DNA from 2 places in the Paenibacillus sp. 01T442 genome. Region 1 is predicted to be linked to the other one. Evidence: riboswitches for the same ligand, from Rfam matches in the RefSeq annotation. Region 1 holds a riboswitch; the other holds the start of a gene.

Region 1 (5,518 bases):
GACGCCGCACGGATCCATGGACCTGTTGGATGGTCGGCTACCGCAACCCCGATACGTTGATGGTTTCGATACGCCCACCATGTTGCCTCATCGGCAGGTTGGTCGAGATCAAAATCAGGGCCATACGTCCCCATGTAATACAGGTAATAACGGTTACCGTGGTGCAAAATCGCTGGATTGTGTGCCACATCCCGATCCCAGCTCGCTGCGCCATCTCTGAAAGTCCAGATCGTATCCACATGGTGGAACGGGCCCAGCGGATTATCCGCAACCGCATAAGCGATTTCGGAATGCGTGACCCAAGCCTCAAAACCAGCACATTCCGGCCAACGCGAATAAAACAAGTAATACCTTCCCTCCGCATCTCGTGTCATCGATCCACACCAAACATGCCATCCTTCTAACTCGAACTTCGCCCCAGCCGGCACTGGCTGAAGCATCTCCTGAAAATTCATGCACACCTCTCCTAACTTAGCTGTATAAGGGTTTACATTCGTACAAAACCAGTGTAAGGCGTTTGCTGCGCGGAAAGGTTTCATATTTTCGTAAGATGGTTTGAAGTTTTGGGGATGTGTCTTTGGCGGATTGGTGTGTACTTGAACATTTGGCGTAGGATTGAGGCTGGATTATGTTTGTTTTGCGGCTGGTGGACAGCTGGTGACAGCTGGTGGACGCATGGTGAGCGACTGGTGACTGAAGATTCGTGTTTAGATGTATAAACTACAGCTAATTTGCTCGAATCTAACGTGTTTTCGTGAATAAATGGAAAAGGTACATCTAATTTATCTCACACTTGCAGAATCGAGCGAATCGAGGGAATTTAACTACAGGAAATACATTTAATTCTTCAGATTCGAGAAATCCGGTTCAAATAGATGGAGAAAATCCAGTTAGTTTGCGGGGGAGGCCCGAGATGGTTGGATGTGCCAGATGAAGGCGGGGAGCTAATTCGGGGGCTTGGAGATGAAGGTGAAATATGTGTAAAGTGGCTAGGGAGAGATAGTTTTGGGATTGCAGCGGTCATATGGAGGGGGAGGTGAAGGTAACCAAATTAGGTGGAAGTCGAGGATAATGGAAAGCGTTAAGGAAAGCTAGTTTGCGGAAAAGGGAGCTAGATCTCTGAGTGGAAGCTGGAGGTAGCCTGGTTGGGTAGAAACAAAAAAAGACCAGCTCCAAAGAGCTGGCCCTACAAAATTAGCTATTAGTAAGTCAAACCTTGGTAAAGCGGGAATTGCGCCGTTAGATCGGACACCATGCCACGAGCTTTCTCAAGCGTAGCTTCGTCTTTCGGGTTTTTCAACGTAAGAGCGATAACTTTCGCGATGGTTTTCATTGCTTCTTCGTCCATGCCGCGGGAAGTTACAGCCGGAGTACCCAAACGGATACCGCTTGTTACGAACGGGCTAGTTGGGTCGAAAGGAATCGCGTTTTTGTTCGCTGTAATACCGATTTCATCCAAAACGTGCTCTGCGTCTTTACCTGAGATGTTCAGGTTACGCAAGTCAACCAACATCAAGTGGTTGTCCGTACCGCCGGAAACAAGGTTGATGCCTTCAGCTGTAAGAGCAGTTGCCAAAGCTTGTGCGTTGTTGATTACATTTTGACCGTATACTTTGAAGTCCGGTTGAAGAGCTTCACCAAAAGATACAGCTTTCGCTGCGATCGTGTGCATCAAAGGACCACCTTGGGAACCAGGGAATACCGCTTTATCAATTGCTGCAGCCCAAGCTTTCTTCGTAAGAATCATACCGCCGCGAGGACCACGAAGCGTTTTGTGTGTTGTTGTTGTAACAAAATGTGCGTGCGGCACTGGGTTCGGGTGCAAACCAGCTGCAACTAGACCTGCAATGTGCGCCATATCAACGAAGAACAATGCACCTACATCGTTTGCAATGGAAGCCAAAGCTTCGAAATCAATCGTACGCGGGTACGCACTTGCACCAGCAACTAACATGCGAGGCTTATGTTTGAAAGCTGCTTTACGAACATCATCGTAGTCGATGCGGAAATCTTTTTCGCTTACGCCGTAAGCTACGAAGTTGTAAAGGATACCGGAAGCATTAACCGGGCTACCGTGTGTTAAGTGACCACCATGCGCAAGGTTCATACCAAGAACCGTGTCACCAGGGTTTAGGGCAGCCAAGTAAACAGCCATGTTCGCTTGTGCGCCGGAATGTGGTTGAACGTTCGCGTGCTCAGCACCGAAAAGCTCTTTCGCGCGATCACGAGCGATGTCTTCCACGATGTCTACGTACTCACAGCCACCATAGTATCTTTTGCCTGGGTAACCTTCTGCGTATTTGTTCGTAAGTACAGTACCCATAGCTTCAAGAACCGCTTGGCTCACGATGTTTTCGGAAGCAATTAGCTCAATTTTGTCGCGTTGACGGCCAAGCTCAAGGTTCATTGCTTCTACGATTTTCGGATCTTGCTTGCTCAAAAAGTTTGTCATATGGAATTCCTCCTAAAGATGATAGTTAACATGTAATTAGCAATCTGCATCAGGTGCAGCTTGTTGATAAAGTTGATCCGCCTGATCCGCGGAATACACAGCTCTAGTACCACCGATGAGCTTCGGCCGCGCGAATGCCATCGTGACATAAGCCTGGCCAATATGGCGAACCGGCGGCCTCACGGGAACAGCGACTCGGCGCAGATGCATCCCAATCAGCGTTGAGCCGATATCGATGCCTGCATGCGCCTGAATCGTCTCGACAACGACCGGCTTCGCGAAGTGTCTGTACGCGTAGGAAGCCATCGAACCCCCGGCCTTCGGCACGGGAATTACAGATACAGGTTCAAGCTGCGGCACCAGCGCCAGCAACTCTTCTTCCACAATCAGCGCACGATTCAAATGCTCGCAGCATTGAAACGCCGCATGCAGCCCAAACTCGCCGCAAATGCGCGCAACCGTCTYGAAAATCGGCTTCGCTGCATCCAACGTGCCCGATGTCCCAATCCGATGTCCGAGGATTTCACTCGTGCTCGTACCGATCACCAAGATATGACCGGGACGTAAGCTACCGACAGTTACCAGCTCACGCAGATTCGCTTCCAAAGCTTCTGCGATAGGTTCATACATAGAATCTGTCATTGTGGCTCCCTCATTTCTAGGGATGTACCGTGAAACGATCTTCGATGCTCTGCACTTTATTGATGCGGTTCTTGTGGCGGACACCTTCCGAGAACTCGGTTTCCAACCAGATTTTGACGATTTCTTCAGCTACCCCAGGTCCAACAACTCGCTCACCCATCGCTAGCACGTTCGTATCATTATGTTCACGTGTCGCTTTCGCGGAGAAGAGGTCATGCACAAGTGCACAGCGAATTCCCGGAACTTTATTGGCAGCAATGGACATCCCAATGCCAGTTCCACAAAGCAGAATACCTTTATCTGCTTCTCCCGATACAACTTTTTCGCAAACTTGAAGTGCATAATCCGGATAATCGACGGAGTCGCCGCAGCTGCATCCGAAATCGATCACTTGATGACCTAATGATTCAATAAAAGGAATGATAACATCTTTCAAACGATAGCCTGCATGATCTGCACCTAAAGCAATTTTCATGAATAAAACGCTCCTTTTTGACTGTTCGAATTCGACCATCCTATTATATCCCAAAGCTCACCAAAAACGAAAAAAAGAGCGCACACGCTAAAAAACGCGCGTTGCTCTTTTGCCCAGGCGACCGGCCGTATAGCTCAATGCTCCATTGTGGTTACTCCCACTCGTCGCCAGTTACATTGAGTCTTGCTTGTTACTTGTATTTTATCGCATTCCCAGCGATGTGTAAAGCTCTATTGACCTATCCCACTAAGGACCTTGATGGAAAAAACAAACGTCTGTGTTAGCCTTGGAAGACTAACGTATTTTTTTCACCAATTTATCTAGACTCCGACTAATTTCCTCGGCTGTATACCGATAATCGGCTAGTGACCCGCCATAGGGGTCCGAAATATCATAGTCTGGAATCGTGTTTTCCAACGCATACAAGCGGCTTCTTTCTTCCACAGTTACCGTCTGAGATAGCGCTTGTTTGAGCTGAAACTCTGCCGCAAGCTGCTCTCGCTCTTCAATCGCCTTGAGAATGCGAGCATCGTCCTCTACATATTCTTTGAGCGTATATGTCTTCTCGACCGCATGAGGAAAGCGCCCAATCACGGTACGTTTATGCCCTGTCGTCATCGTCAAGACCAGGTCAGCCCAATCGAGATCCGCAGCACTAATCGCTAGCGAACTAATCGACTCCTTGAAACCCGCTTCATGAAGAAGTGACTGGCTGTTTCGCGAAATCGGACCACCCGTCATCGCAGATACACCTGCCGAACGAACCTCCGCCGCAAGCCCCTCTTGATGCACCCTCATACGCAGCAAACCTTCAGCTAACGGACTGCGGCACGTATTTCCTGTACAGACAAATAGAATTCGCAACATGAAATCCTCCCTGGAATAAACGGCTATATCACCGTTCGTACTTACCCGTATTGTATCATAGTAAAAACTTGATCCCAAACCCTAATAGAATAAGTCCACCGAATGCCTCACCATATTCCCCAACCCAACCGCTAACTCGTCTGCCTAGCAGTAAGCCCGCTATCGAGAGCAAGCCGCCAAATAGACCGAAGATCAGTACTGTAAGCACAATGTCCGTGGCAAACATCCCAAGAGAAACGCCCACTGAGAAGGAATCTATACTAACACTGAGGGCAAAAATAATAAGCCCCCATAACGTTCGATGATCAAAGGCCGAAGCCTCTTCCCCGCGTATCGAGCTATATACCATATGTGCGCCAAGCAAAATAAGTAAACATCCCCCTGCCGCCGTAGCGACATTCCCCAGAAGGAGGGAGACATACTGCCCCATAAACATCCCCATCAATGGCATTAGCACGTGAAAAAGGCCGATGACAATGCTAATTTTCAAAATATCAATCAAACGAATGCCCTTCATCCCTATGCCAATTCCCAATGAAAAAGCATCTAGACCCAAAGCAATCGCCATTATTCCAATTGTCATGAGTTCCCCAACTTGTACCCCAGATGCGAGCATAGCACGATCCCCCTTGTCCACGATTCTTTCTCAAGATATGCGGACAAACTGGGAATCATGCTAATCACAATAAACGGCTACGCCGTCCTACTTGGACGGTAGCGTTTATCCAGAAATATAAGACAATTTAGTGCGTGAAACTTATAAAAGCTTATATTTTAGAGGCGGACCCGTTCATGACCCGCTGCTTTGAGTAGTCGATTCATAATGGCGCTGCCAATCCCTGCATCTGGAACACCTTCTGCAACAATATAGCTAATGCCCTTGTGATCAAAAGTTCGCAGTGCGGCATAAAGGTCTCGAGCTATCGTTTCTGGCTGTGATAAGGAACCGCATGCGACAACGAGATCCGCTCGGTATCCACCTACTCTTTCTTCGAAAGTGAGAATACCCGTCGACTCTCCCCGTGACTTCGCGGCATCGATATCGCGTTGAATCCATGCTGAGACTTCCAGCTGGTCGTCCC
Region 2 (5,518 bases), on a different contig from region 1:
CTGAACAATTTCAGAAGGGAAGTTATTTAAAAAATGTTCCAACTCCTGATCAATGGATTCTTTGGACTGAGCAAAAGACGTACAAGAATTAATTGCAGGAAGCTTAAGCAGCTGACCAAGTATACGTCCACACCCGAACATGGAATCATGGATGATATAATCAAATTTCTCATCTTTGATCTGTTCGAGCACGCTAGGTATAACAATGTCTGCAGTAAGTAATAATCCGTTAACTCTCTCCAACAAGTAGTTTCTTCCACCTGAGATGAAAGCTTTTATAAACTTTTGGTCGTCAAATGTTCGTACGGTAGCCCCCGTCTTTTCAATTCGCTCTCTAAATGCTTCTATGCAAAAGTACACGACCTCATCGCCACGGGAAATCAGCTCCTGCACGACTCCGATCGTGGGATTGATATGTCCCTCTGATCCACCATTTATAAATAAAATGCGCGCCATTTCTACCTCTCCTTATGCTAGATGAACAACTCGCTCCTCATAACCATTACTGCTTGGCCTGAAAGTAGAACTCTGTTTTCATGTAAACTAATTTTTAGTATACCGCCTCTTGCGGATGCCTGATACGCATACATATCCGTTTTATTTAATTTTTTGCCCCAATATGGCGCAAGACCACAATGTGAAGAACCGGTTACGGGATCCTCATCTACACCGACTGCTGGGAAAAAACATCTCGAAACAAAGTCATAATCTTTCGACCGACTTGTCACATTGATCCCTCTTGTTTGAATCGTCCGCAACAAAGAGTAATTAGGACTTAGACGCTTAATGATGTCTTCAGATTCAACTTCAATGAAGTAATCGAATCTATTCCGTCCAACATATAGAGGATCAATTTGAAGTGCATCCACCAATTCGGAAGGATATCCACATGTGCTCACTGGTTCTGACGGAAAATTAAGTTGAATCCAAGCATCTTGCTTTATTGCAGTTAATAGCCCACTTCTGGTAAAGAAACTTGCTTGTTGGTTCAGTGGTAAAATGCCCGTTGCCCACAACATATGCGCGCTAGCCAATGTAGCGTGTCCGCACAAATCCACCTCAGAATTAGGTGTAAACCATCTAAGCGAATACCCGTCTTGCTGAGGAAACAAAAAAGCTGTTTCTGACAAATTCATTTCTGAAGCAATTCGTTGCATCAACTCTTCATCAAGAGGTTCAGAAGTTAAACAAACTGCAGCCGGATTTCCCTTGAATACTTGATCCGTGAAAGCATCCACAACATAGATTGTCAAAGCCAAAATAATCCCACCTTTCTTCTTTTTCGTCTTTTGAAAATCTGCTCCGAATTCAAGATGTCCTCTGCTCAGCAAAGCCCATCCGACACATCGAATACTGAAAACTCGATTGCTGTATTTTATCCGATAGATCCCATAAATTTGCTAGGAGCCGTACTTCAATATTTCTTTTAAAAAGCTCACCGAATAGATCCTTTATTTCAAATCGACGTATGGGAACTTGTGATTTCTCACTCACATAGTAACCCGCTCCAAGATCTCGCTCATAGAAATCTGATGAATCAAATTCATAGACATATAACGTTGTGTTCTTCATGATTTCAAACCATTTATGCTCAATCGCTACGACGTGACTCATTGCATGTGAAGACAAATAGTTCTTTTTATCTTCCTCCGTAGTTGCCTCATTGGCATAAAAAGTAACTCTCGGACAGTTCCGAGGCGTTAGGAAATTGGGGAAACATTTCTCATTAATCGCCCATACTAGGCCTTTGGTTGGGTCCAGATCTTTTCTTGAAGGCAGTCTAGGATTGAAAATAGAAATATCTTTTTCTTCACTGACGTGAAACAATTTCATCTAACTCCCCCTTTTTCAACCTCAACTACACTAACTTTTCTGCTGCATCGACGGTGTGTTTCAACAAGGTGGCTATCGTGACAGGTCCTACTCCTGCAKGAACAGGGGTAATTGCGGATGCTCTTTCCTTACAAGCCTCATAATCAACATCCCCAATGTTGCCTTCGTTATACCCCGCATCCAACACGACGGCCCCTTGTTTAATCCAATCCCCTTGCACAAATTTCGGTTTCCCAACTGCCGCTACCACAATATCAGCTAACTGTACCATCTCTACTAAATTCGTCGTCTTTGAATGGCATATCGTTACTGTTGCATTCCGATTGAGTAACATCAGGGAAACAGGTTTTCCGAGAATGGGGCTTCGCCCTATAACAACAGCGTGCTTGCCTTCCATTGAAATGCGATAATAATCCATAATAGCAAGAATCGCCGCAGGTGTACAAGATGGAAAATCGGCAAAGCCGAAAGCATTTTGAGCAAACCMGAGCGTCGTGACACCATCTACATCTTTCCCGATACCAATCGCTTCAAAGGCAGCCCTTTCGTCAATATGATGAGGTACTGGGTGTTGCAATAAAATCCCATGGACACTTGGGTCAACATTCAGTTTCTGAATTTCAGCAATCAAATCTGCTGTCGAAGTATGCTCGGGAAGTTCAATACGAATCGACCTGATACCAAGTCGTTTACATGCATTTCCTTTCATTTTCACATAAGTAGCTGACGATGGATCACCACCGACCAGAATCGTAGCCAAGCAAGGAATGATCCCCTTCCCAGCTAATTGATTAATTCTACTTTTCAGCGCCTCTTTCATGTCTGTTGCCACTCGATTACCATCCAAGATTACGGTTTCCGCGCTCATCTTATCATTCCTCTCAAGTTAGGTTCAAACATAAAGAGGTAAGGGGATTTCCCCTTACCTCTTGCCCAGGCGTACGGCCGTTATCGGTATGCTCCCTCATGGTTCCCCATGCTCCGCCAGTCACACATCGTTTATTAGTTCCTCTATCATAGCAATGTATGCCAATATTTTCAATTGCTTTGCACGAACATCATGACAAAGTTGCAGGTGACATAAAGAACGAATACCACATATTCGTCATGAAGACATCAAGAACTACGAAGTAAAACATTTCAAGTCCAACATTTCGTTCGGCCAAACCTTTTCTCCATAAGCTGGTTAACCAATAAGAAATTGCTGCAAACAGAACAAGTAAAATCAAGCTAACCCATACCGATTGCAAGAAATCCGGCATCACCTGCAGCGCAATCGGTTTCCGGTAATCGCCAATAAATAACGCTTTGACAATGAGATACATCGCCATAGATATGCCAAAGTGCCGCTTCGAATGCTCGTCATAATGATATTGCCAAAATACACTGATCACGATTAAATAAAGGCCAGGCAATAGAATCCATTTTAAGCTAATTAGTGCCGTTAGTACGCCAATCCCCCAAAATAGTGGTAAATTCCCAGCAGCTTGTTGGAAGTCCTCTGCATGAATCCTGTTCATTCGCTCCGCATAAGGAAGCTGATCAGTGGCATAGTAGACCCGATATGTCTCAGCGTTTACAGCATCGAGCCATATGGCTAGTGAACTCCCCTTGTTCGAAGCAATCATCGGATATACGGCAAAACCGCCGAATTGGCTGATCCGTGTAGCATTCAACATTTTACCAGCCTGAAAGCTAATCTTGTACACCTCTTGACTCGTTTGACGCCTATTTTTCTCATACACGGACGAAACGACAAGCGTTTTTTCACCAGTAGATGGCTGCGTAAATGTAGGATGCAAAATGGTATCGGAATCGTTTCCCTTAGTGACAGGAAGATTAAGGACTTCATCATATATCTTATCCGGTTGATTCGCTGGGAAAGTGAGCATATGTAAGGTGCTTTTACCTGATTTGCGTGAGCTCGTTGTATACGCGGCAATAAATTGAGAACCATCCAAACCTAACGCCATATCATCTAAGCTGCTCGTTGCATAATCCACGTCCTTCAGTTTCATCTGCACAAGCGGCTTCCAGGATGACTCTGCTAGTTTCACGTAGTGAAAGGATTCGCTGCCCTCTTTATTGACGGCGTAAACAAGAGATAGGCTGCCCCCAGAGGTATCCCATACACCGTGAATTTGTTTCACATTCGCTATATCAAGTTTCGTCCATGTAAGCTTGGCATTCGGATGAAATTCACTGACATACAGCGTTGAATCATTGTATGCGAGCATAACGCTATTCCCTTTGGGGCCAACCACTGTTTGCACACTTTCGATCTCGTTCTCCAAGAGTGTGTTCTTCGAACTCCATGAACCACTCTTCCATTCACTCGCATACAGTTTATTGCCGTCCCCGATCCAAATCACATGATCCTTATCTATCATCTTATAGTCATGGACACCGCTAACATCTGGTAAAAGACGACTCTCCGTACGATAACGACCCTCTTCATCAATCGTAACGATTTCTATTGTTTTCCCTGTCAAATAGGTGAAACTGCCATCATCAAGCATTTGTACAGGTTCACCATAGGTGGCCAACTGTGGTAATTCCGTTGCGCGCCCGAATGGTTCTGGATATGGCTTCACATTTTCATTAGCTAACATGAAAGACTGAATGATGCCGATGATGACGATAACTGCTAGAAAAGGTACATAAGTAAGTAGCTTCCATCTTGCTTTTTTCAATTCTTAATACCTCCAAACTTTATTTGAAAAATAAATAGAGATGGTTCATTTAATTTTCCAATGGTCAATAACTGCTTATCCCAATGATATCATTGATTCCACCATTATGCTTCACTAAATAAATTAGAGCGGTACGATCCATGATTTATCATGGGACCGCCCGCTCATTCATAGTAAGGTATTCGAATTCTCAATCCGTTATTTCAAAAATAGAATCCACAATAATCGGCAGGTTATCTCTAAGTGAAACTGCGCCGAAGACCGATCGGGCAGATTTCCCCTTTTCACCGAACACATCCAGCATCAGATCTGAACATCCATTGAGCACCAAATGATGCTCTTCAAATTCAGGAACAGCATTCACGAATCCTTGCAGTTTGACAACTTGTTTAATCTGCTCCAGAGAACCTAAGGCAGATTGCAGAACAGCAAGAATCTCGATACCAGTTAATCTAGCAAAATGATAACCTTCTTGTGTTGTGTACGCCTGTCCCAATTTCCCTTTAGGACTGCCGGATGGACCCTTGCCAGAAACATATAGTAATCCGTTCACTTTCACAACATTCACATATTTCGCTGAGGGTTCACTTGCCTTAGGAAGCGTGATTCCAAGTGACTCTAATCTTTGTTCAATGGTATGTTCCGGCATGGTAAAGTCCTCCTAAATGAATCTATTCTTCGTTTACCCTTCCATTACTTACAAGCATTCATCGTATTCCTTACAATCACAGGCCCTAACTTCCCCGTTTTGGAATTCGATAAACGAACCTCCATCGTACTATTCGTTACATCAGCCGTTATATCGTCAATCCTACCAGCCCACGTCGGACCGCCTTCTTCAGGGGTTGGGAACAGTTTGAAACGCCAGCTGATCTCATTTGGAATATAAGCAAACCCTTCGTACCCATCATAATCACCCGCTGCAGACGGCACTGGTAAATGATTCGCATGGATGCTAATACTTGTTCGTGGAAAACTTGGTGTTAGCTTCA

What was found. Region 1 has a riboswitch for ZMP and ZTP ahead of rpiB (ribose 5-phosphate isomerase B). Riboswitches for the same ligand answer to the same signal wherever they lie in the genome.
Region 2: another riboswitch for ZMP and ZTP. It lies ahead of AC1DLM_RS30535 (bifunctional 5,10-methylenetetrahydrofolate dehydrogenase/5,10-methenyltetrahydrofolate cyclohydrolase); the one in region 1 lies ahead of rpiB (ribose 5-phosphate isomerase B).

Annotation. Positions count from the first base shown of each region.
Region 1 is NZ_JBFTPF010000008.1:149,474-154,991, forward strand. It holds gene AC1DLM_RS10095 (glycoside hydrolase family protein) at 1-455, opposite strand, end outside; gene AC1DLM_RS10100 (serine hydroxymethyltransferase) at 1,202-2,452, opposite strand; gene AC1DLM_RS10105 (TIGR01440 family protein) at 2,489-3,094, opposite strand; gene rpiB (ribose 5-phosphate isomerase B) at 3,111-3,569, opposite strand; ZMP/ZTP riboswitch at 3,674-3,754, opposite strand; gene AC1DLM_RS10115 (low molecular weight protein arginine phosphatase) at 3,864-4,436, opposite strand; gene AC1DLM_RS10120 (manganese efflux pump MntP) at 4,492-5,052, opposite strand; gene AC1DLM_RS10125 (L-threonylcarbamoyladenylate synthase) at 5,211-5,518, opposite strand, start outside.
Region 2 is NZ_JBFTPF010000084.1:1,885-7,402, forward strand. It holds gene AC1DLM_RS30520 (macrolide family glycosyltransferase) at 1-456, opposite strand, end outside; gene AC1DLM_RS30525 (PhzF family phenazine biosynthesis protein) at 474-1,259, opposite strand; gene AC1DLM_RS30530 (DUF6886 family protein) at 1,309-1,833, opposite strand; gene AC1DLM_RS30535 (bifunctional 5,10-methylenetetrahydrofolate dehydrogenase/5,10-methenyltetrahydrofolate cyclohydrolase) at 1,859-2,701, opposite strand; ZMP/ZTP riboswitch at 2,758-2,835, opposite strand; gene AC1DLM_RS30540 (hypothetical protein) at 2,892-4,526, opposite strand; gene AC1DLM_RS30545 (RidA family protein) at 4,717-5,175, opposite strand; gene AC1DLM_RS30550 (YoqH family protein) at 5,220-5,518, opposite strand, start outside.